4 regions of the Paenibacillus sp. FSL P2-0089 genome follow, and region 1 is predicted to be linked to each of the others. Evidence: predicted binding sites of a transcription regulator. Region 1 holds the regulator's gene; each other region holds the start of a gene.

Region 1 (5,565 bases):
ATTGAACAAAAAGTAAGCAGATTCGCTGCCCACTACCTGCAGCTCTAACTAACATTACTGCCGAATCACACAATCTTTGGAGCCATTCTTGGCATCTCTTATACTATCCAAGTGTAAAAGAGGTGTACAGATGAGCCAAAGAGAACGTAACCGGATTCGCAGAGCCATTAATGTCCTGCTGACACAGCGGGCAATTCTGCTGGAGAGACTGGAAGAAATCAATGAGAATCTGCGCAGAGTGCCTAGAGGTTCGCGGGCCAGAAGAGAACTGCTGGCAGCCAGAGAATCGATCCGCGAGGCCATCCGTTTGAATACGGTGGCTATCCGTCTGTTGAGAAGTGTGCTGTAGTCTGTATCCGCTCTAATTCATATGAGTCACAGGAACCCTTGGGACGCAATCTGGCGTCTCAAGGGTTTTTGCGACTTTCCTATTCCCGGATGGTGACACGTGTACCTATGGGAACGAGGGCGGCTAGAGCCAGAACATCTGCGTTATACATACGAATACAGCCGTGTGAGACCATGTGGCCGATGGAGGATGGGTCATTGGTTCCGTGGATGCCGTAATGCGGTTTGGACAGTCCCATCCAGAAGGCACCGAACGGACCGCCCGGATTGGGCTGTTTGTTAATGATGGTGTATTCGCCTACAGGCGAGACGGTTAACATTTTGCCGATGCCGACAGGGAAGCCTCTGGTGACAACGTCATTATCCAGCAGGTACAGCATGCGCTGTGACAGATCGACGATAATTCGGTAATTGGGCATACAGATCAGCACTCCTTTGTAACAGGATATGTGCGGAGCTGAGCAGCGGTTCACAGAAAAAGTGGCCAAAAAGCCGAATGAGAACAAATGTTTGCATTCGGCTTTTTGGCCACTACACGAAGTAAAATGAACATAAAACAGGCTGCTTCGCATGGTGCGGAGCAGCCTGTTCTTAAGCGGGGAGTAGATTAGTGGATATCGCGGAATAATCCGATGACCCGGCCCAAAATCGTAACGCGGTTGAGGCGGAGAGGCTCGTACGCCGGATTCTCCGGCTGCAGCCTGATATGATCCCGTTCCTTGTAGAAGGTCTTGACAGTTGCTTCATCTTCTTCGGTCATCGCTACAACAATATCGCCGTTGTCGGCAGTCTGCTGCTGGCGCACGATGACATAATCCCCGTTCATAATTCCGGCATCCACCATACTGTCACCAAGAACAGATAGCATAAATACCTTGTTATCGCCTACATAATGAGCAGGCAATGGGAAGTAATCCTCAATATTCTCTGTAGCTGTAATAGGAACACCAGCTGTAACCTTACCCACGACCGGGATGCGGGTAACGGTCTGGACAAATTGATGCACATTCTCTGAATCTTCCTGGCCGAGTAATTCAATGGCACGCGGTTTCGTTGGGTCACGCCGGATCAGGCCCTTCTTCTCAAGCCGGTCCAAGTGACCATGCACGGTAGAGCTGGAGGCCAGGCCGACAGCCTCGCCAATCTCGCGGACGGACGGAGGATAACCCTTGCTGCGGACTTCATTACGTATAAATTCCAGGATCGCCAGCTGACGACTAGAAATCTTTGACATCGGTATCAACCCCATATACTATGTTTGGGAAAATTATAACATAGAACTTCCGTTCGTACAAACATAAGTTCTAAAATGAGGAAAATAAGAGAATGAAAATAAAGAGAACAAATGTTCCGAAAAAACTATTGATCGAAACACATGTTCGTGTTATATTATTTTCGAAAGCAAGAACATGTGTTTGGAGGATGATGATCATGTTAAAGTATAGTACATACAACAGCATCTACAATAATGAGGATATCAAGGTGTCCGCTCCCGGTAATCCAACTGCTTATAGTTATGTAACCAAGATCAAGGACGGGATTCTTCATAGTCTCGCTGCGCTCTCATCACTATTCCGTCAGGTCAGCCTGATGAAGCTGGTCCTGGTGCTGATGCTTGTTATTTCGGGATTCACTGTGGTGGGGAATGTTTTTGCCGGTTCGGTCTCTTCACTGAAGCCGGATAAACGGATCGTAGTCGAACGCGGAGATACCTTATGGAGTATTGCGTTAAGCAACAAGCCTGAGGACATGAAGACTGCCGTATATATAGAAGGAATAATGAAGACGAATCATTTGGAGAACAGCGGCATTAAGGCCGGAGATATTCTGACTTTACCTTTATACTGAAGGAATATGTCAGACTAATGATCGACTGTGAGAGCTTTCAGGGGGTAGACCTTGACAAGCTCTTTTTCTCATGGCAAAGTTAAAATGAATTTAGAGGGAGGGAAACGTATTGAATATTGACGAATTGGTCGCACGCATCAATGAATTGGCACGCAAAGCTAAGAACGGCGGCCTGAATGACGAGGAACTGGCTGAACGTGCCAAGCTCCGCGAGATGTACCTGGGGAATATCCGCACTAACTTTCGGGCCCAGCTTGATACCATCGAAATTGTGGACAATCCGGAGCATGAAGAAGGCAATAACGGACTTAAGCATTAGCCTGTTGCCTTTTCATAGATAATACAGGATGACTAGGGGGAACTTACATGGCCCGTTCTTGGGAAAGAATGGTTCAACGCAACACAAAGCAAATTAACCAGCAAAGAAAGAAGCAGGGGAAGGACTCCATTTACACTTCCAGCACTAAGACTGCCGCGAAAAGCATCGATATTTTCAAAGGCCGCAATATTGTATTCCCCGTTGTACTGATGCTGCTCGGTATCATGTTCTGGGTGGTCGGCTCAATTGACGAAGCCAAAGGAAGCGGGATTCTAGCTAACTGGCTGGGTGTAGTGCTGTACTTCCTGCTCGCTGCGCTGCTGTTCTTCCGCCGTCCGTTCCTTAAGGTTGAGCGTGCGCGTATCTCTACTATTAAATACAACCGCGAACGCTTCCTGGCTGCGGCGGATATTGAGAAGATCACTTTATCGCGCAGTGTAGTTACCATTAAGTATAAGGGTAAGCGCAAGCAGTGGATTTTCTCCAAGCTGATTAACCGTTATGACACTGCTGCGATGGGGGAACGCCTGGAGCAGTTCGCCAAGAACAACAACATTGAGGTCGTGCACGAATAGGAAGACAGACCAGCATATAGGGAGTGGGAGAACAAATGCCGATTACCGCCGTACTATTTGACCTTGACGATACTCTGCTGTGGGATGACCGCAGTGTGGAAGAAGCCTTCCGCTATGCTTGTGAGGCTGCTGGAGATTCCGTTGATCCCGGAGAGCTGGAAGCTGCTGTACGCAGGGAAGCCCGTACACTGTACGAATCCTATGAGACGTATCCGTTCACGAAGCTGATCGGTATTAACCCGTATGAAGCGCTGTGGGCGAACTTCACTGCCGGTGAGCAGACTGAGTTCCGTCAACTGGAACAGCTTGCCCCTGTCTACCGTAAGGAATCCTGGCGCCGTGGCCTGGCCTCACTCGGGGTAGAGGATGAAGCGCTGGCTGCACAGCTGGCTGACAAGTTCGCCGCAGAGCGCCGCAGCCGTCCTTATATCTATGAGGAGACGCTTCAGGTGCTGGACGAGCTGCGCGGTAAGGTGAAGCTGCTGCTGCTGACGAACGGCTGCCCGGCCCTTCAGCAGGAGAAGCTGGATGGTGTGCCGGAGCTTACCCCGTATTTTGACCACATTGTGATTTCGGGAAGCTTCGGCAAAGGCAAGCCGGACAAGGGAATCTTCGAGCATGCGCTCGGACTGCTGGATATTGCACCGGAACAAGGTATAATGGTGGGCGATAAGCTTACGACAGATATTCTTGGGGGCTTGTCTGCCGGACTGACCACGGTCTGGATCAACCGCAATAGCAAAGCCTCGGACCCGGAGATTACGCCGGATTACCAGATCAGCCATCTTTCAGAGCTTCTGCCGCTGGTAGACTCCTTATAATTGAATTCTATGAGGCCAGTATCCTATTTTAGGATATTGGCTTTTTTTTATAAAGATATGACTATTCTCATGTTCACGAGTGAATCATGCAGCTTCTTTAAGGCAAATTGAATAAAATGTGTATAATAAGAAGAGTAGCGATCTGACTTTCATTGTAATATAGAATGGATATGTTCGTGGATGAAGAAGAATCTACCTATGAACCGGGAGGACTTCAGATGATGAAGCCAAGGATACGCAGGGGACTTATATGCATTGTAATGGGGATGACGCTAGCCGGATGCTCGGGGAATAAGGAAAATGAGATGCAGATGCATGCTGCGGCCAATTCCTCCATGTCACCGATTAAGGTGGAGCTGAGCTGGACCCCGGAGGAAGTAACCGCAGGGACGGCAGTTAGCTTCAAGGCTGTGGTGACACAGGACGGTGAACCAGTGGATGATGCGAGAGAAATAATGTTTGAGGTCAACGAGGCAGCGGATAAGACCAAGAAGGTTGAAATCAAGGGTGAAAGTGCCGGAGAAGGGGCTTATGTCGGGGAACATACCTTTGCAGAGGCAGGCGAATTCAGTGTCACTTCACATGTGACTGCCCGGACGCAGCATTCCATGCCAAGCAAGAAACTTGTGGTAGCGCCGTAATAGAAATGAAATCAATGGAAATACAAATAATGCAGGGTGGAAAGGAAGGCTTTCCGAAATCTCTTTATTCTGCTAAAATTACTCTAATGTTTCACTGGGGGGATGGAAAGTGGCCAAATACACACTTGCTGAGAGCTTGCAGCAGCGCATATTGATACTGGATGGAGCTATGGGTACCATGATTCAACAGGTGCCGCTCACCGGCGAGGATTTCGGCGGGGATGACCTGGATGGCTGTAATGAAATGCTGGTGCTGACCCGGCCGGAGGTTATACAGGACATTCATGAGAAATACCTGGAGGCCGGTGCGGATCTGATTGAGACGAACACCTTCGGTGCCACTTCAGTGGTGCTTGCCGAATATGATATACAGGACCGTGCCCGGGAGATTAACCTTGCGGCCGCCAGACTTGCACGTAATGCCGCAGATAAATATGATACACCGCAGCGCCCGCGTTATGTTGTAGGAGCTATGGGACCGACCACGAAGACGCTCTCTGTCACCGGGGGAGTCACCTTCAAGGAGCTTATAGACAGCTATGAAGAACAGGCGGTTGCCCTGATCGACGGCAAGGTGGACGCGCTGCTCCTGGAGACATCCCAGGATACCCTGAACGTGAAGGCTGGAAGCATTGGTATCCGTAACGCCTTCGAGAAGAGCGGAATTACGCTGCCGGTGATGATTTCAGGAACGATTGAACCTATGGGAACTACACTTGCCGGTCAGAATATAGAAGCCTTCTATATTTCGCTGGAGCATCTGAAGCCGGTGTCCATTGGACTGAACTGTGCTACCGGACCGGAGTTCATGCGGGATCATATCCGTTCGCTGTCCGCGATCTCTTCAGCGGCCGTCAGCTGTTACCCGAACGCAGGTCTGCCGGATGAGAACGGGAATTATCATGAATCCCCGGATTCCCTGGCCCGTAAGCTGGGCGGCTTCGCGGAGAAGGGCTGGCTGAACATTGCCGGCGGCTGCTGCGGAACGACTCCTGATCATATCCGGGCGATGG
Region 2 (5,565 bases), 1.3 Mb from region 1:
TTCATTTGCACTTAACAAAAATCGATATTATTCTGTTAAGTGGAGGGATCTTAACTATGAGACAAGCTTTACTTGCAGGACTGCTAGTGGCCGTCATGATACTCAGTGCCTGCGGCAATAACAGTGCTGAACCGGCGTCCCCGGAGGAGGTACAGGAGACGGTACAGAACTTTTACAATGAAATGTCGAAATTCGACGAAATGGGCAAATCCTCGCTAGAGAACTTCAACACCACGCTAACCTCTTATTCCACCGGACAAGCGACAGACAAAGAATTCGAGAAGGCTGTGGACAGCTTCCAGGATACCGCATCTCAGCTTGCAGATCATGTGAACGATATCAAGATTGCGGGTGGCCTGCCGGATACGATCGAGAAGCTGCTTAGAGATTCGGTGATCGCTTTCCAGAGTGCCTATCAGATCAAGGAGAAGGCTTCCAAGGGCGCAGTATCGCCCGATGTGACCGCTGAGGAATTCAACACGATGAATGAGCAGGCGGACGTAGCGATGCTCTATGGCATCTCCAAGCTGAATGAAGCCAGAGAAGCCGCCGGACTGATTGATAAGGAGCAAGCCGTACCAGGAACCGTATCAGATGCAGGCACAGATGCCAAGCAGGAACCGGGTGCTGGAAGCGCTGGGACTTCGTCAGTGAAATAAGCAGAGACAAGACTTGTTATACGCCAAAGGATTCAGATGAAGACGCTGTACAGCATTACTGTAGGCGTCTTTTTGCTGTGGATTGAATTATTGGCCCAATCTTTTTGAGAAGTACTTAGGGGCCTCCCTGAAACCTTGTCTTTCATAAAATGTATGAGCCTCTATTCTTCTGGCATGACAATGAACCTGGATACTGGCACATCCTCTTCGGGTGGCGGAAGCTGAAGCGGATTCCACTAATTCCTGTCCAATTCCCTTACTTCTAACTGAGGAATCCACAACCAGATAACTAATGGAGGCGATATCTCCTCTCATGCCCAGTTGCGGGATATAATGCAGGGAAAGACAGGCGATAACACATCCTTCCGCTTCATAGACCATTAACTCCTCATTAGGGTCAGCAAGAAGTCTTTCTATATTCTCTTTCATATAAAGCCCGGTATCCGGGTAACCTAATTGCGTCAATAGTCTGGAAATACCCTCTCGATCCTCCACATTTGCAGCTCTAATCATAAATATCATCTCCGTCCTTTCTACCCCGTTCCCCTAATGATGGCATTAAATTAGCGAAACAACTAGAACCACGGGATGGCTGTTTTCATGCAGGTGTGGTGCTATTTCAACCCTTTATTATAATCAGCTAAAGCCCTCCTTCTGCGTCCTTGCTCTGACATTAATTTCTGCTTGCCTAACAAGCTGAATCGCGGATATAATACAAACATACGTTCGGTTTATGGGCGGAAAGATGATGTAGTCCGGGTAATTAACAACGAGTGGGGGAATAGCAATGGGCAAGAAGCTTGAAGCGGGCGGTCTGCGGGAGAGCAACCGAATCATGTTGACGGAGCATAAGGGCGGGATCAGGAGGGACGAACGGGAGACCTGGCATAGCCTGAGGCCGGTGCTGGATGAGCAGAAGCTGGAGGAGATTGAGCATACGCTGGCCTTATCGCTGCGGAGTCATGTGCGGGTAACGCTGGTGCTGTATGGTCCTCAGGAGCAGGTGAAGCTGAGCGGGTTCGTGACCTCCATTCACACCCACTCGCGTGAATTCAAGCTGCAGTGGGCGGAGGAATGGAAGTGGCTGCTTGTAGATGACATTGTGGAGGCTTATATTGTCTAAAAGGTAACCTCTTTGCCTGGGATCAGCACGGCACGCTTCATTTACTTGCTGCGGTGTCCATCTGTCTTCTCATAGGCAATCAGCGTGACCTCCGGGTTCCCGGTCATCCGGGCAATCTCCGATTCCGCCTGGCGGATTACCTCCACCACATCCTCCTGATCGCTAAGCGGGGCTATTCTGTAGCTGTCGCTGTGTATCTCCATGTTCATCCCCCTTTCCGTTAGAATGACCTGACTTGCGGTCTGCATTCTTATTCTGGCCTGTAGGCGCACAGTTCATCCGGGGAGATAGGACGCTGCACAGCTCATTTTGTGAAAAAAACGGTCATTGGTGCAAGCAATCCGGCCTAAGCGGGCATTTACTATACCAGGGGGTGAGTAGATGCTTACTTTAGAGCAGGTCAAGCAGAAGTCGGCCGCAAGGCTGGCGAAGCTGCATCCGGCCGTACTGGCCGGGGCGAACGAGCTGATTAGACGGAGCTATAACCGGGGGGTGCAGATCCTCATTACGCAGGGCATGCGCACGATAGCGCAGCAGAATGAGCTATATGCTCAAGGGAGAACCAAGAAGGGCGACATTGTAACCAATGCCCGAGGAGGCGACAGCTACCATAATTACGGACTGGCAATAGACTTTGCGCTGCTCCTGCCGGATGGCAGGAATGTGTCCTGGGATATGAAACGTGACGGGGATGGCGACAAGGTGGCAGACTGGCAAGAGGTGGTGCAGGAGGGGAAGAAGCTGGGGTTCGAATGGGGCGGGGACTGGACCTCCTTCAAGGATTACGCTCATCTGCAGATGAGCTTCGGCCTTAGCATCCAGGACCTGAAGGCAGGCAGACGGCCGACTGCCCAGCAGAGTGCAGCCGCACTAAGCTATATAACCGGAGGTGAGCCAGAGGTGAACAAGGATATCCCGGTAAATATTACGCTCAATGGAAAGAAGCTGACGACCGGCGTCATGGACGATGCGGTAACCTATGCGCCTGTACGTGCGATTGCGGAAGCACTTGGAGCCAAGGTCACGTATAATGCGTCCAGCAAGACCGTGAACATTGTGAAGGAATAACTTCTCTGCATAGATGCTGTCCCGGATGGGGAAATTATCAGCGAGTAACCACATCCATGAAGGGGGCACAACATTTTGAACAAGCTGATTACAAGTCTTGCCTGCGGTACGGTCCTGTCCATGAGTCTGCTCGGAGCAGGTGACATCTCCGCAGCAGCGCCGGGCGGTATGACAACTACGACTCCGGGCGTTATGAGCACAACCGCTCCGGGCATGCACAGCACAACGACTGACGGCCGAATGGGCAACATGGGAAATATGGGCAATCTGGATGACCGTATGATGGACAGCCGGGGCAATACCATGATGAATGAGACCAGAGATTCGATGCACAAGACCGAATCCATCATGAAGGACAAAATCCGTACCGGCGACAACAGCTCCGTCTCCCCGCTGTCCAACAATAACACAACGGGCCGCTACCGGGCACAGAGCACAACCACCACAAGCAACACCCGAAACGGCTCCAACTGGGGCTGGCTCGGTCTCGTCGGCCTCCTAGGTCTGGCCGGCATGCGCAGCAGAACCGGTGAGCGTGACCGCCACTAGTCTGAGCAGCGCAGGGCAGAACGGATCTGATCAGATCCGATTCGGTAAGACGAGCAAAAGGCCCGCGTCAGTCTCGGCTGAGCGGGCTGTTTGCTGCGTCTGCAGCAATATTAAAAAAAGGAATTGCGTATCCCCCGGATACATGATATTATATTTCTTGTCGCGTTAGTTCGCGCATCATAACATGCCGGGGTGGCGGAACAGGCAGACGCACAGGACTTAAAATCCTGCGAAGGGTGACCTTCGTACGGGTTCGACCCCCGTCCTCGGCACTAGAATGAAAACCTTGAGAAATCAAGGTTTTTTTATTTGGATTACTTTCAAAAGTATATGTAGAACACTTATTTAGTGCACAGGATTTATCCTGTTATTTACTGAGTTTTGTCAGGAAAGATACTCAATTCATTGGCTAGCACTTCTTCCCCGGTTAACACCTCTACCATGATGCCTGCTCCCAAGCGAAACCCATATTTGAATATAGATGCCTCCTCTGAAAATCGCTCCTTCCAAATCTCCTTCATTTATAAAGTGCTTTGTGTTCAACCATAAGTTATCTATACTGGCTAAATCCACGTTGTATACTCTATAAAGAATAACGTTTTTCATTGATGGCGGATTTGATAGAGTGTGTTGCTTAGCTAGGTCAAGTTCTATTATATCCATGAGTATTGGAATGGAGATGATGCCTTCTCTGGCTTTGTTGTGGTACGCATAGTTGCAAACGGGGAATCAAAGCAATGCCATTCTTTTTCCCCCAGGTAGGTGAAAAAGAATGGGTTCAATTGAAAGCGATATCAAATTATACTTACCTTGTAACAAGGACAGCAAGACAGATAAGAGAGAAAAAACGCAGAGGTGATGGAATGGAATACGTGGAGAAGATTATGACGCTGATTGCCAATTCTGGAGAAGCTAGAAGTAAAGCGATGGAAGCGATTCAAGTGGCGAAAACTAATGATTTTGTTGCGGCAAAAAAAATGCTCCAGGAAGCTTCGGATGTTTTGCGAATGGCTCATAAAATTCAAACGGGTCTAATTCAGGAGGAAGCAGGGGGAAGTAAGCAGGAGATCACGATTCTAATGATCCATGCCCAGGACCATCTGATGAATGCTATGACTGTTAAAGATCTGGCTGCAGAATTTATTGAATTGTATGAGGTTAACAAGAAATAGATAGTCAGGATCAATCGGGGCTAGCCTTAAGCGACAGCTAGAGGCTCCCTACACATTTTAATGGGGGGTCAGGTATGAACGGATTTTTAGGGATATTACAGAAAATGGTCGTTCCTCTTGCAGCGAAATTATCTTCGAACAAAGCTTTGCAATCGGTTTCTAAAGGTCTTATGGGTTTGATGGTAATCATGATGATGGGTGCTTTTTCAACGATATTGAGCAGTTTGCCATTCGATGCTTATCAGAACTTTTTAGTGTCTTCTAATTTAAAAGGAGTATTTAACACTCTGCTCAACGTTACAACAAATATGCTGGGGTTATATGCAGCATTTTCCATTGCTTATTCCTATGTCTCAAATGAAGATAAAGATGGATTCTCTGCGGGTGCAATCAGCCTCATGTGTTTTTTTATCGTTACTCCATTGACAGTTACAGGAGAGGGCTACATGGCAATTACGAATTTGCCGTTTGATTGGATAGGGCCAAAGGGCTTATTCACTTCAATGATCGTTGCTATTGTAGTTTCCAAATTGTATGTGTTCATTATTGATCGGAATATAACGATTAAAATGCCTGAAGGGGTTCCGGAATTTGTATCCAAATCCTTCGTAAGCATTATCCCGGGTATTTTTATTGGCACTCTTTTTGGAGTTATTTCTTATCTGATTTCATTAACCAGCTTTGGGGACATGCATCAAATCATTTATAAATTGATTCAAACTCCTCTTACAGGTCTTGGCTCCAGTATCTGGGCTGCATTGCTGGTGTATGTATTGATTGGGTTGTGCTGGTTCTTCGGGGTGCATGGCATGGCAGTTATGTCAGTGGTTATTCCAATCTGGTCGGCACTTGATGCCGAGAATCTGGTTGGCGTTGCTGCAGGTGTGGCAAATTCAGATTTGCCCAATATTGTAACCCTTACCTGGGTAAGTGCAGTGGCTACTATCGGTGGTGCCGGTTCAACTATTGGTTTAGTGATTTGGCTGACCTTTAA
Region 3 (5,565 bases), 150 kb from region 1:
CTTGTACTTCTTCGCCAGTTCGACGCCGATTTCAACATGCGAACCTTCCACTTCATGATCAAGCGCTTTGCCGATATCATGCAGCAGTCCGGCACGTTTTGCAAGCACGATGTCTTCCCCAAGCTCACCGGCCATAAGTCCAGTCAAATAAGCAACCTCCATGGAGTGCTTCAGTACGTTTTGACCGTAGCTCGTGCGGAATTTCAGGCGGCCCAGAATTTTGATCAGATCCGGGTGCAGACCATGAACGCCAACCTCGAAGGTAGCTTGTTCACCGTATTCGCGAATCCGTTCATCCACTTCTTTGCGGGATTTCTCCACCATTTCTTCAATACGTGCAGGATGGATACGTCCGTCTGCGACCAGCTTCTCCAGTGCAGTACGGGCCACTTCGCGGCGGATCGGATCAAATCCTGACAGAATAACGGCTTCCGGCGTATCATCAATAATAAGATCAATCCCGGTCAGAGTCTCCAGCGCACGGATATTGCGGCCTTCACGACCGATAATCCGGCCCTTCATCTCTTCATTCGGCAAGGTAACGACAGATACCGTAGTTTCCGCCACATGATCAGCCGCACAGCGTTGAATCGCCAAGGTGATAATCTCACGGGCTTTCTTGTCCGCTTCTTCCTTAGCCTGCTGTTCGATTTCCTTGATCATCTGAGCAGTTTCATGGCGAACTTCCTGTTCTACATTGCTGAGAATGATACTTCTGGCATCATCGATGCTCAGATTGGAGATACGTTCCAGTTCAGTAACCTGATTCTTGTAAATAACATCAATTTGCTGTTGGGTTTCATCAATTCGTTTCTCTTTGTTAGCTACTTGTTCTTCTTTTCGTTCAAGCGATTCCATTTTTTTATCCAGCGATTCTTCCTTTTGCAGCAAACGTCGCTCTTGCCGTTGGATTTCATTCCGACGTTCACGAGTTTCTTTCTCAGCTTCGGTACGGATTCTATGAACTTCGTCCTTAGCCTCAAGTACCGTTTCCTTCTTCAGCGCCTCCGCCTCTTTCTTCGCGTTCTCCACGATGACTACGGCTTCTTTCTCTGCGCTGGAAATCTTAGCTTCTGCAAGGGATTTACGAATAAAATAACCGAATCCAAAGAATGCTGCAGCTACAACGAGAACGACTATGACCCAGATCAATGGATCCATCTGTTCACCTCCTCGTTGATATCCTCCAAGGATCTTCCCTTGGGTATTTGTGCAGTTGTTAAACTATCCGTTCATCACCATACAAAAAACCGGTAATACACCGATTGCCATACTGCACATGCTGCACATGCACATTGCCCGCCTTATCCGGCGATTACATTTCATATGAGTTGTACGCGAACCGGAACATAAGAGTCTGCTTTTTGGGAAGGAAAAAGGAATCTTAGTTTATGCCGATTCATGTTATATTTTATTATTTATAAAAAGACCTTGTCAAGAGAGTCGATAACCGTAATAAAGTCAAGAGAATCAATCCGGGAAGTAAAACTCCTCTTCTTCCCCCTCAGAATCCTGCTCATCCCGCAGAATCCCGATCACTTGGCGCACCATTTCTCCTGAGAATCCCCGGCGCATCAGGAACGCCCCTGTCTTCCGGCGTTTGTCGTTCACATCTCCCCGGAGCGTATTCCATTTCTTCCGTCCGGTCTGCAGCGCGCTCTCCAGCTCCTGCTCGGGTGTGATCTCATCCAGCGCTTCCGCAATCAGCGACTTATCAATCCCTTTTTCCCGCAGCTCCTGCCGGATCCACATCTTGCCCTTACGCTGATTCAGAATCCGCTGCTCCGCCCACTGCTTGGCGTACAAGGGATCATCAAGCAGACGTTCCTCCTGCAGGCGGAGCAGAACTTCGGCAATAACAGTCTCCCCTATTTCCTTCTCCCTTAAACGGCGGGCCATCTCCTGTGCGGTTCTGGGCTTGCGCTCCAGATACCTAAGCCCCTCCACATACGCCCGCTGGCGCTCGTCTGCGGCAACGATATCCTCCAGATCCGCTTTTACAAAAGCACTCCCGGTAATCATCCGGTATTTAATCATGACATCTTCATGAACAGTCATGTTGTAGTCTCCGAAATGGATTAGATAACGATAATTAGACTTCTTAAGCCGCTCTACCTTTGTAATTACCAGCTCTTGATCTGCCGGGAAATCCGCCAGCACCTGCTGCTCATCCTGTTCTTCGAATTCCTCATCCAATTGGATAACCATCCTGCCATTCACCTACTTAAGCTGAAATATTTACGAAAAGGCACCCTGTTATATCTTCACAGGGCGCCTATCCATCTTGACTTCATTATTCAATTAGAAGTAGAGGAGTACTTAATTACTCAATCTCAAGCAGCAGCTTCTCTTCTTCCTCTTGCTCCGCAGCCACAGCCGCTTCAGATGGTGCCTCTACCAGAGTCGTGAGATTACTTGCCTCACGGATCTTGTTCTCGATCAGCAGAGCAATATCCTGATGTTCCTTCAGGAACTGCTTGGAATTCTCCCGTCCTTGACCCAGACGTTCGCCTTCATAGGAATACCAGGCACCGCTCTTGTTGACAATATCCATCTCCGTACCGATATCCACAAGGCTTCCCTCTCTGGAGATTCCTTCGCCGTACATGATATCTACATCCGCTTGCTTGAACGGAGGCGCTACCTTGTTCTTCACAACCTTGATCTTCGTGCGGTTACCCACGACATCGTTACCCATCTTGATACTCTCTACCCGGCGCACATCCAGACGGACAGAGGAGTAGAACTTCAGAGCGCGCCCACCCGGAGTGGTCTCAGGGTTACCGAACATTACGCCGATCTTCTCACGAAGCTGGTTGATGAAGATCGCAATAGTGTTGGATTTGTTAATGGCACCAGACAGCTTCCGCAAGGCCTGGGACATCAGACGGGCCTGCAAACCTACGTGGGAATCACCCATATCGCCTTCAATTTCTGCCTTCGGCACAAGTGCTGCTACAGAGTCAACTACAATGATGTCTACTGCTCCGCTGCGTACAAGCGCTTCAGCGATTTCCAGGGCCTGTTCACCCGTATCAGGCTGGGACAGCAGCAGTTCATCAATGTTAACGCCAAGCGCCTTGGCATACTTGGGATCAAGCGCATGCTCAGCATCGATGAAGGCAGCTTGTCCGCCCTGCTTCTGTACTTCAGCGATCGCATGAAGTGCAACCGTCGTCTTACCGGAAGATTCCGGTCCATATACTTCAATAATACGTCCTTTGGGAAGTCCGCCAATACCTAGTGCAATATCAAGTGCCAAAGATCCGCTAGGTACAACTTCCACTTTCATGTGAGTGGATTCTCCCAGTTTCATTACCGAACCTTTACCGAATTGTTTTTCTATTTGACGAAGCGCCATATCAAGCGCTGCACGACGATCTGACAATCAGACCACTTCCTTCACTGTTTATAGTATTATCATAACGTGTTTTGAAGGGCTTGCCAAGTCTTTTTTAGAACATACATTCGTTTTTTTTGCTCCCGGGGATAACAATCCCTTTTATTGTAAGATGCAGGCCTCCTTCCGGATGCAAAACTCAGCAGGTGCTTCTCTTCCGCTTCTTACGTTAATAGGAACAGCCATAGGATAATTTGTTATACCTAATATAAAACAAAAAACCGCAGCATGATCGCTCAAGCCACGGTTCTTCCGTATACATGAATTATATACCGGCCCGTACAGTTATTGCAAGGCCGAGCCTTCCAGCGGAGTAGCAACCTTGCGTTCTTCCAGGCGGCGCCACAACCGGTACAGCAGCGCCTTGACGGTACGCAGCCGGATGTTCTCACGGGTGCCCTTCAGATTCAGCTCATATACCTCTGTCTTGCAGCCCCGCTCAGCCAGTCCTACGAACACAAGACCCACCGGCTTGCGCTCAGAATATCCCGGTCCGGCTACACCAGTAACCGATAAGCCGAAGTCCGTGTCACCGATCATACGCACCTGCTCAGCCAGTACCTCCGCAACCTCGCGGCTCACCGCTCCCGGGGCATCCGGACCTTCAAGCATGGCGGAAGGCACATTCAGCAGTTTCTTCTTAATATCATTGGAATAACACACGATTCCTCCGGCAAACATGGAGGCGCTGCCCGGAATATTCGTAATGCTCTCCATCAGCAGACCGCCTGTACAGCTCTCGGCAGCACTCAGAGTGAGTCCCGCATCCGCCATCCAGTCCACAATCAGCTGCTCCAGCGGCACATCGATGTTGGCATACAGATTCTCCGGCAGAATGTCCGCAATCGTCTTCTCCAGAGCATCGAGCTTGACCATAGCTTCCCGCTCGGACGGCGCCTTGGTGGAGATACGCACGGTCACTTCGCCTTCCTTGGCATACGGGGCAATCGTTGGATCGCTCTGGCTGCGGATCAGTTCAATCAGCTTGTCCTCCAGCAGCGACTCGCCAATCCCGGCGAACTTCAGCATCTTCGAGTAGAGCGGCATTTCATCAGTAAGTGCATGCTGCTGAAGCCATGGCTTGGCCTTATCCGTGAACATCGGCTTCATCTCCCGGGGCGGGCCGGGCAGCACGATATAATATTTGTCTTCTTCTGCAAAAGCAATCCCTACCGCAAGGCCGGTATCATTGGACAGAGGAGTCGTCCCTTCAATAACAAGCGCCTGCTTGCGGTTATTCTCAGTCATTACAATCTTGCGGTCATCGAAGAAGCGCTGCACATGATCCATGGCCAGCTGGTCGATGTGCAGGGTCCGGCCAAGCGCCGCAGCCAGCGCATCCTTGGTCAGATCATCCTCGGTCGGACCAATGCCGCCCGTGAACAATATAACATCCGCCCGGCTCTGAGCAATCCGGATCGCTTCCAGAAGGCGGTTTTTGTTATCTCCCACAACGGTCTGAAAATAAACGTCAATGCCTAATGCAGCCAGCTCGACTGAAAGAAACTGGGCATTGCTGTTCACGATTTGTCCAAGTAAAAGTTCTGTTCCAACGGCAATAATCTCTGCTTTCATAGCTGACGTTCTCCTCCTGATTGTAGGTATCCTGCAAGGTTAAGCCTGTTCCAGCCTCTCAGGCTTTGTTCAAATCCAGCAGATCCTTATTCTTCACGAAATAATCAATGCCAGAGTAAATGGTAATGATGGCTGCCGCCCAGATGGCAATGTCATCCACAGGGATGCTGACGAACTGGAACGGGAAATTGTTAAGCAGCAGCAGGGAAATAGCAACAATCTGAATCACTGTTTTTACCTTTCCCCATTTGCTTGCAGCCACTACCTTCCCTTCCAGCAGTGCCACCTGGCGCAGGCCGGTCACGGCAAACTCGCGGCTGATGATGACAATGGCAATCCAGGAATCGCATCTTCCCAGCTCGACCAGCGAGATCAGCACGGCCGAGACCAGCAGCTTATCCGCAAGCGGATCGAGCAGCTTGCCCAGATTGGTGACCATGTTATATTTTCTGGCTATGTAACCGTCAATTCCATCGGTACTGGCTGCCAGCAGAAAAATAACTGCCGCGACCAAGTGATTAATTGAAAGCTGAAAGGAGCCCCAATGTATCGGTTCCGGATAGAAGCTGAAGTCCACCAGCAGAAAAAAC
Region 4 (5,565 bases), 1.5 Mb from region 1:
AAGGAGGAGCCGAAGGAACAGGGACAAGCATTTTTCCCCCCTTACAAAGTTAGAATGTCCCTCACCCCACTGAAAGCGGAACCATTATGATTACGTTAACAGATAGCCGATTGCAGGCTGTCAGGACAAGCACAAGGGGGCATAACGATGGATAAAAAATGGGTTGTTGCAACAATGAGTACAGTGCTGGCACTGAGTCTGGCCGGCTGCGCTGCCGACAGCAATAAGGAGCCCGCGGCAAGTAACAGCAAACCGGCGGACGCCAAGGGAGATAACGGAGCAGCAAGCGGCGGCAAAACCAAAATCCTCTACTGGACACCCGACCGTCACGACGCCGATTTCATGAAATCCAAGATTGATGAATTCAACAAGACGAATAAGGATAACATCGAAGTGGAAATGACCGTGATGGGGGACAATTATCCGCAGGCGGTAGATATCGCTTTTGCCAGTAAGCAGGCTCCTGATGTGCTTCAGATCAACGACTTCCAGACCTATTACAAAAAAGGCTACATGGCCCCGATCAATGATTATATGAGCAGTGAGATGAAGGAGACCTTCAAGGACAGCCTGCTGGAGAACAAGAATACCGTGGACGGCAAGACCTATACCCTGCCCAACACCGGACAGATCTGGAGACTGATCTATAATAAAGATATCTTCAAGCAAGCGGGCATTGAGAATCCGCCAAAAACTCTGGACGAGATGGTTGCTGCCGCCAAAAAGATTACCGATACCGGCAAAAAGGACGGCATATACGGCTTCGCCAGCCCGTTCAAGAGCTCAAGCGGCTTCTGGCGTGCATCCAATACTGTAGCTGGTGCGAGCAACAATACCGGCATTGACGGCTACAATTACAAGACCGGACAATTTGATTTCAGCATGTATAAGGATATTGCGCTGGCCCTGCATCAGATGAACGAAGACGGCAGCATGCTGCCGGGCGTAGAGAGCCTGGATATCGATCCGCTGCGTGCGCAGTTCGCCCAAGGCAAAATCGGCATGTACATTAACCACTCCGCAGAGCCCGGCGTCTACAAAGACCAGTTCCCGACCACCGCTAATTGGGCTGCCGTTGCTGTACCGACTACGGACGGAACGATTAAGGGTGCATCGCAGATCATCGGCGGCTCCTACATCGGCATCAGCGCAGACAGCACGCACAAGGAAGCAGCGTGGAAGTTCATGGAGTATGTGTACAGCGACAGCCTGCAAAGCGAGTATTATGAAAAAGGCTACGGCATCTCCCTGATCCCTACAGTCATCAGCTCCGGCAAAAAACCAAGCATTCCCGGCATTGAAGGCTTCCTGCCGAAGCGTTATGACGCGATTTATCCGGCGAACCCGCTGACCATTACAGAAGGGTCACTGGAAGGCAGCAAATGGAGCGATGCGTTCTCGGCATTCGTCTTCACCGGCGGCGATGTGGACAACATTATCAAAGACCTGGATACCCGGTATAATGTCTCATTAGAGAAAGCAAGAGCCTCCGGCGCAACGGATATTGTGGCCGATCCAAGCTTTGACGCATCGAAGCTGCAGGGTAAATTATCCACCGAGGAATAAGAGGTAAGGTTCAGGTGGCGGCCGATGCATGATAGATTCGGCCGCTTTGTTTTGGGGCCCCCCGCAAAGTACCTGAGTAAACATCGGAGCAAAGCCCCACTTTGTGGGGATTTTTAAAGAGAGGAGCAGATCCGAAATGATTATAGAGAATAGCCAAGCCGCAAAGACGGTTCTGAATGAGAGCAGTTCCCGCACCCTGCTGGCAAGAGGCGGATCACTGATGATGGTGGAGGTTACCTTCGCCAAAGGCGGCATCGGGGAGGTTCATTCCCATGATGCGCATGAGCAGATCAGCTACATTGTGAAGGGCAGCTTTGAGGTCAAGGTCGGGGAGGAGACGCGTATTCTGAAGGCGGGCGACAGCTTCTATGCCGGCTACAATATTCCGCATGGTGTGAAGGCGCTGGAGGATTCCGTGATTCTGGATGTGTTCAATCCGTTTCGTGAGGACTTCCTGGAGAAGCAGGAATGAAGGATTATTATCTGAACGCATCTGAGCTGCGCAGCGCTGCCGCTTATTATGTCCGTCATTTCCCCAACGAGGCGCAAAACTCGGTCCAGATTGCCGAGCATGCCGTGGACAATGAATTCATTATTCCTTATACCGGTGATCTGAGCCGCTGGATTCCGCTGGGCAAGCCGGTGGTAGACTGGCTGCATAATCCTACGAACGACCCCGAATTCACCTGGGGCATCAACCGCCACTGGCATATGCTGGATCTGGGCAAGGCCTATCTGATGAATGGCAAGCCGGAATACGTTACGGCCTTTATGCAGCATTTCCGCAGCTGGCGCGAGCAGAACCCGGTTCCTGTGATCCCGTCGTATGAGGAAGCGGTCTTTTTCCAGAAGCTAGGTCCATGGCGTCTGCTGGAGACCGGCCTGCGGGTGCAGTCATGGATCTCTGCGTACAAATATATGGAGGACAGCCCGCTGCTGGATGGACACTTCCGCAGTGAGCTGCTGGAGGGGCTTGCGGAGCATGCTGAATATCTGACCCGCTACCTGGGCAGCACGGAGATCAATCATGCGATTATGCATATGCAGGGCCTCTATATGATTGCTGTCTTCCATCATGAGCATCCGCGCGCACCGTATTGGCGGCAACTGGCCGGGGAGCGCCTGGAGCTGTGCCTTTTGCATCAGGTCGGGCCGGAAGGGATTCAGATTGAGCTGACCACCCATTATCATGATGCGGCCATTGAGATGTTCGGAACGCCTTATCTGCTGGGCGCGTTATCCTGCCACCCGTTCTCCGCCTGGTACGGCGGGCAGCTCCGCAAGATGGCCGCGTTCACCGAAGCGCTGGTCCGCCCGGATCACCAGTCCACCGGGATCGGCGATTCCGACTGGATCAGCAGCGGCCGGCAGCGGCTGACGCTGCTGGGCGCCATTCTGAAGGATGATGCACTGGTCGGACGCGGCACGGGCAATGCAGAATGCCTCTGGCTGCTGGGAGCCGAGGCGTATGAGCGGTGTGTGCAGCTTCAGGCGGAGTCTGCGCCTTCGGTGAGCAGCGTGGCTTTTGTGCAGACCGGGTATTATGTGATGCGGGACCCGCAGCAGTATCTGTTCTTCGATGCCGCAGAGATGGGCGGAGCGCACGGTCATGCCGATGCGCTGAATCTGGAGTGGATGTGGAACGGGCAATTGCTCTTCACCGATACCGGGAGGTACACCTATGAGGAAGGGGAATGGCGCCGTTATTTCAAAAGCACCCGGGCACACAACACTATTACCATAGACGGGTTGGATCAGACGCCGTATATCTCTACCCAGCAATGGGGCGAGCCTGTGGCTAAGGCCAGCACCTTCCGCTGGGAGAGCAACAGCCGTTACCACTTCATTGATGCCGCGCATAACGGATACATCCGTCTTCCCGGTCCGGTAATGCACCGGCGCTGGGTGCTGCTGGGCGTGGAGGTGCCGCTGTTGCTGATTGCCGACTGGCTGGAGGCGGATGGCGAGCATGAGCTGGAGCAGCGGTTCCATCTGCACCCGGAGGCGGTGCTGGAGCTGTCTTCCGGAGCCGGAGCGGCTGGAGAAGCCGTGACCGGAGCCGGAGAACCCGAAGTCGCAGCCGGAGCCGCACAGCCTACAGCAACCGTGGTCTATCCCGGCTCTACAGTGAAGCTGAATATGAGCTGGATGACCAGCGGCCTGAAGGATGAACAGTTCACGGTGAGTAAGGAGCAGGGCTGGGTATCGGAGGTCTACGGCTCCAAATCGGAGATTCCGGTAATCGAGGGCCGGGCGGCTTGGTCCGGTAAGGCTGGAATTCTGACCCTGTGTCTACCCGGCGATAAGGCGGACAACAGCGGTCCGCTACACGTGAGCACCTGCGTGGTGGATGCGGAGCGGCGGCGGGTCGAGCTGTCCTATGTATACGGAGATGCGAGCGGCACCATTGTAATCGGCCCGGACACCCTGGGCTGGACGGAGCGGAAGGAATAAGCATTTTGTGCTGGAAGTTATTAAAGATAAGAATATTAGCAGATAAGACTTCTCCGCTGGCCGTTTTCCGGCTGCGATAGGCTTAAATGCACTTTGTACAACTAAAACATCCGATGTCGAATCGATTACCTGTTTAGGTGTATTTCGTACAATAAAATATTCACGCATTGCCGGTTCTTGCCTCTTTGGGCAGATTTAGTTGCACAGACTACAGCTATACGAGAAAAGTATGCTGTTCCGCTGCTTTTAAGTGTACATTCTACAACTATCCCTGTCTTGCCCTTCACTTGGGAGGAGTTGCAGCAGTAACTGTTAGCCTTGAACCTAATTGACATGATTTATTCAGACTCTTCCGCCCGCCGCTTGCACGGCTCAGGGAGAGTCTTCTTTATTTCTGCATTTGCAAACAATGGCAAACGTACGTTCTGGAGCGGGCGGTGGAGGTATGCTATACTATTGAGACGAGAAGTTTCATAGATTCTGGTGTCGCATAGAGTGCCAGGGTTCAACGGAAGGAGTCTGCTGAAATGACGGTTAACTTCATCATCGGCCGCTCGGGCAGCGGCAAGACGACTACAATATGGGAGCGGGTATCCTCCAGGCTGAAGGCAGAGCCGCTTGGGGCCCCAATCATTATACTTGTTCCCGAGCAAGGATCATTCGGAGCGGAACGGGGACTGCTGGCGGCGGGCGGCGTGAAGGGGAGTCTGCGCGCCCAGACGCTCAGCTTCTCGCGGCTTGCCTACCGGGTGAAGCAGGAGACCGGCGGCAGCGCAAGTCTGCCTATCAGTGAAGAAGGCAAGAAGATGCTGATCTACAAGATTATCAGCAAGCGCAAGGAGGAGCTGAAGCTGTTCGGGGCTTCCTCGGACCGGCCGGGATTTGTGGAGCGGCTCAGCAGTCTGCACACAGAGCTTAAGCGCTGCTGTCTTGGAGCCGGAGACCTGGAGGAGCAGATCGGCAGAATGCGGGATGCCACGCTGGGCAGCCCTATTCTGGCCGGGAAGCTGGATGATCTGCATCTCGTCTTCAGCGAGCTGGACCAGGAGATGTCACAGCTCTATATAGATGAAGAGGACAGACTGGCCGAACTGGCTGAGCATATTGCGGACTCTGCCTATATCCGCGGCGCCGAGATCTGGGTGGACGGCTTCCACGGCTTCAGCAACCAGGAATTCATTGTCTTGCGTGAGCTGATGCAGTACGCGGACACAATGACCATTGCGCTCACACTGGACCGGATCCATCCGCCGGGCGTTGCCCCTCATGAGCTGGAGCTGTTCCATCCGGCGGCGGTTACTTACATTAAGCTGCGGGGAATAGCGGAGGAGATGGGACTTACCGTATGGGATGAGCTGCTGGCTCCGCCCGTCCTGCCAAGGTTCAAGGACGCTCCCGTACTCGCTCATCTGGAGCGCGGATTACAGCGCCGGCATCCCTGGACGGGACCGGCTGAACAGGTGAAGGAAGCCATCAGCATCCGGGCTGGGGCTTCACGCCGCACCGAGGTGGAGGGCGTGCTGCGCGAGATGCAGGCCCTGGCCA

Evidence for each region. Region 1 encodes LexA, which represses DNA repair genes until DNA is damaged. Its sites were predicted from a motif close to CGAACATATGTTCG; they were not measured.
Region 2: the regulator LexA is predicted to act here: its motif matches at 1,375-1,388, upstream of NST69_RS22195 (YolD-like family protein).
Region 3: the regulator LexA is predicted to act here: its motif matches at 3,458-3,471, upstream of recA (recombinase RecA).
Region 4: the regulator LexA is predicted to act here: its motif matches at 4,434-4,447, upstream of addB (helicase-exonuclease AddAB subunit AddB).

Annotation. Positions count from the first base shown of each region.
Region 1 covers NZ_CP152006.1:3,997,811-4,003,375, reverse strand. Annotated here, with positions in the region: gene NST69_RS16565 (hypothetical protein) at 1-16, shown strand, start outside; gene NST69_RS16560 (hypothetical protein) at 131-349, shown strand; gene NST69_RS16555 (L,D-transpeptidase) at 429-767, opposite strand; gene lexA (transcriptional repressor LexA) at 956-1,582, opposite strand; gene NST69_RS16545 (LysM peptidoglycan-binding domain-containing protein) at 1,780-2,196, shown strand; gene NST69_RS16540 (DUF896 domain-containing protein) at 2,306-2,515, shown strand; gene NST69_RS16535 (hypothetical protein) at 2,563-3,090, shown strand; gene NST69_RS16530 (HAD-IA family hydrolase) at 3,126-3,911, shown strand; gene NST69_RS16525 (FixH family protein) at 4,130-4,552, shown strand; gene metH (methionine synthase) at 4,662-5,565, shown strand, end outside.
Region 2 covers NZ_CP152006.1:5,307,890-5,313,454, reverse strand. Annotated here, with positions in the region: gene NST69_RS22205 (hypothetical protein) at 57-659, shown strand; gene NST69_RS22200 (GNAT family N-acetyltransferase) at 747-1,172, opposite strand; gene NST69_RS22195 (YolD-like family protein) at 1,447-1,782, shown strand; gene NST69_RS22190 (hypothetical protein) at 1,824-1,985, opposite strand; gene NST69_RS22185 (M15 family metallopeptidase) at 2,164-2,850, shown strand; gene NST69_RS22180 (WGxxGxxG family protein) at 2,926-3,399, shown strand; tRNA gene NST69_RS22175 (tRNA-Leu) at 3,586-3,671, shown strand; gene NST69_RS22170 (PTS lactose/cellobiose transporter subunit IIA) at 4,263-4,571, shown strand; gene NST69_RS22165 (PTS transporter subunit EIIC) at 4,646-5,565, shown strand, end outside.
Region 3 covers NZ_CP152006.1:4,149,447-4,155,011, forward strand. Annotated here, with positions in the region: gene rny (ribonuclease Y) at 1-1,161, opposite strand, end outside; gene NST69_RS17210 (RecX family transcriptional regulator) at 1,471-2,208, opposite strand; gene recA (recombinase RecA) at 2,324-3,388, opposite strand; gene NST69_RS17220 (competence/damage-inducible protein A) at 3,686-4,975, opposite strand; gene pgsA (CDP-diacylglycerol--glycerol-3-phosphate 3-phosphatidyltransferase) at 5,034-5,565, opposite strand, start outside.
Region 4 covers NZ_CP152006.1:5,452,705-5,458,269, reverse strand. Annotated here, with positions in the region: gene NST69_RS22865 (response regulator) at 1-2, shown strand, start outside; gene NST69_RS22860 (sugar ABC transporter substrate-binding protein) at 148-1,566, shown strand; gene NST69_RS22855 (cupin domain-containing protein) at 1,703-2,038, shown strand; gene NST69_RS22850 (alginate lyase family protein) at 2,035-4,020, shown strand; gene addB (helicase-exonuclease AddAB subunit AddB) at 4,548-5,565, shown strand, end outside.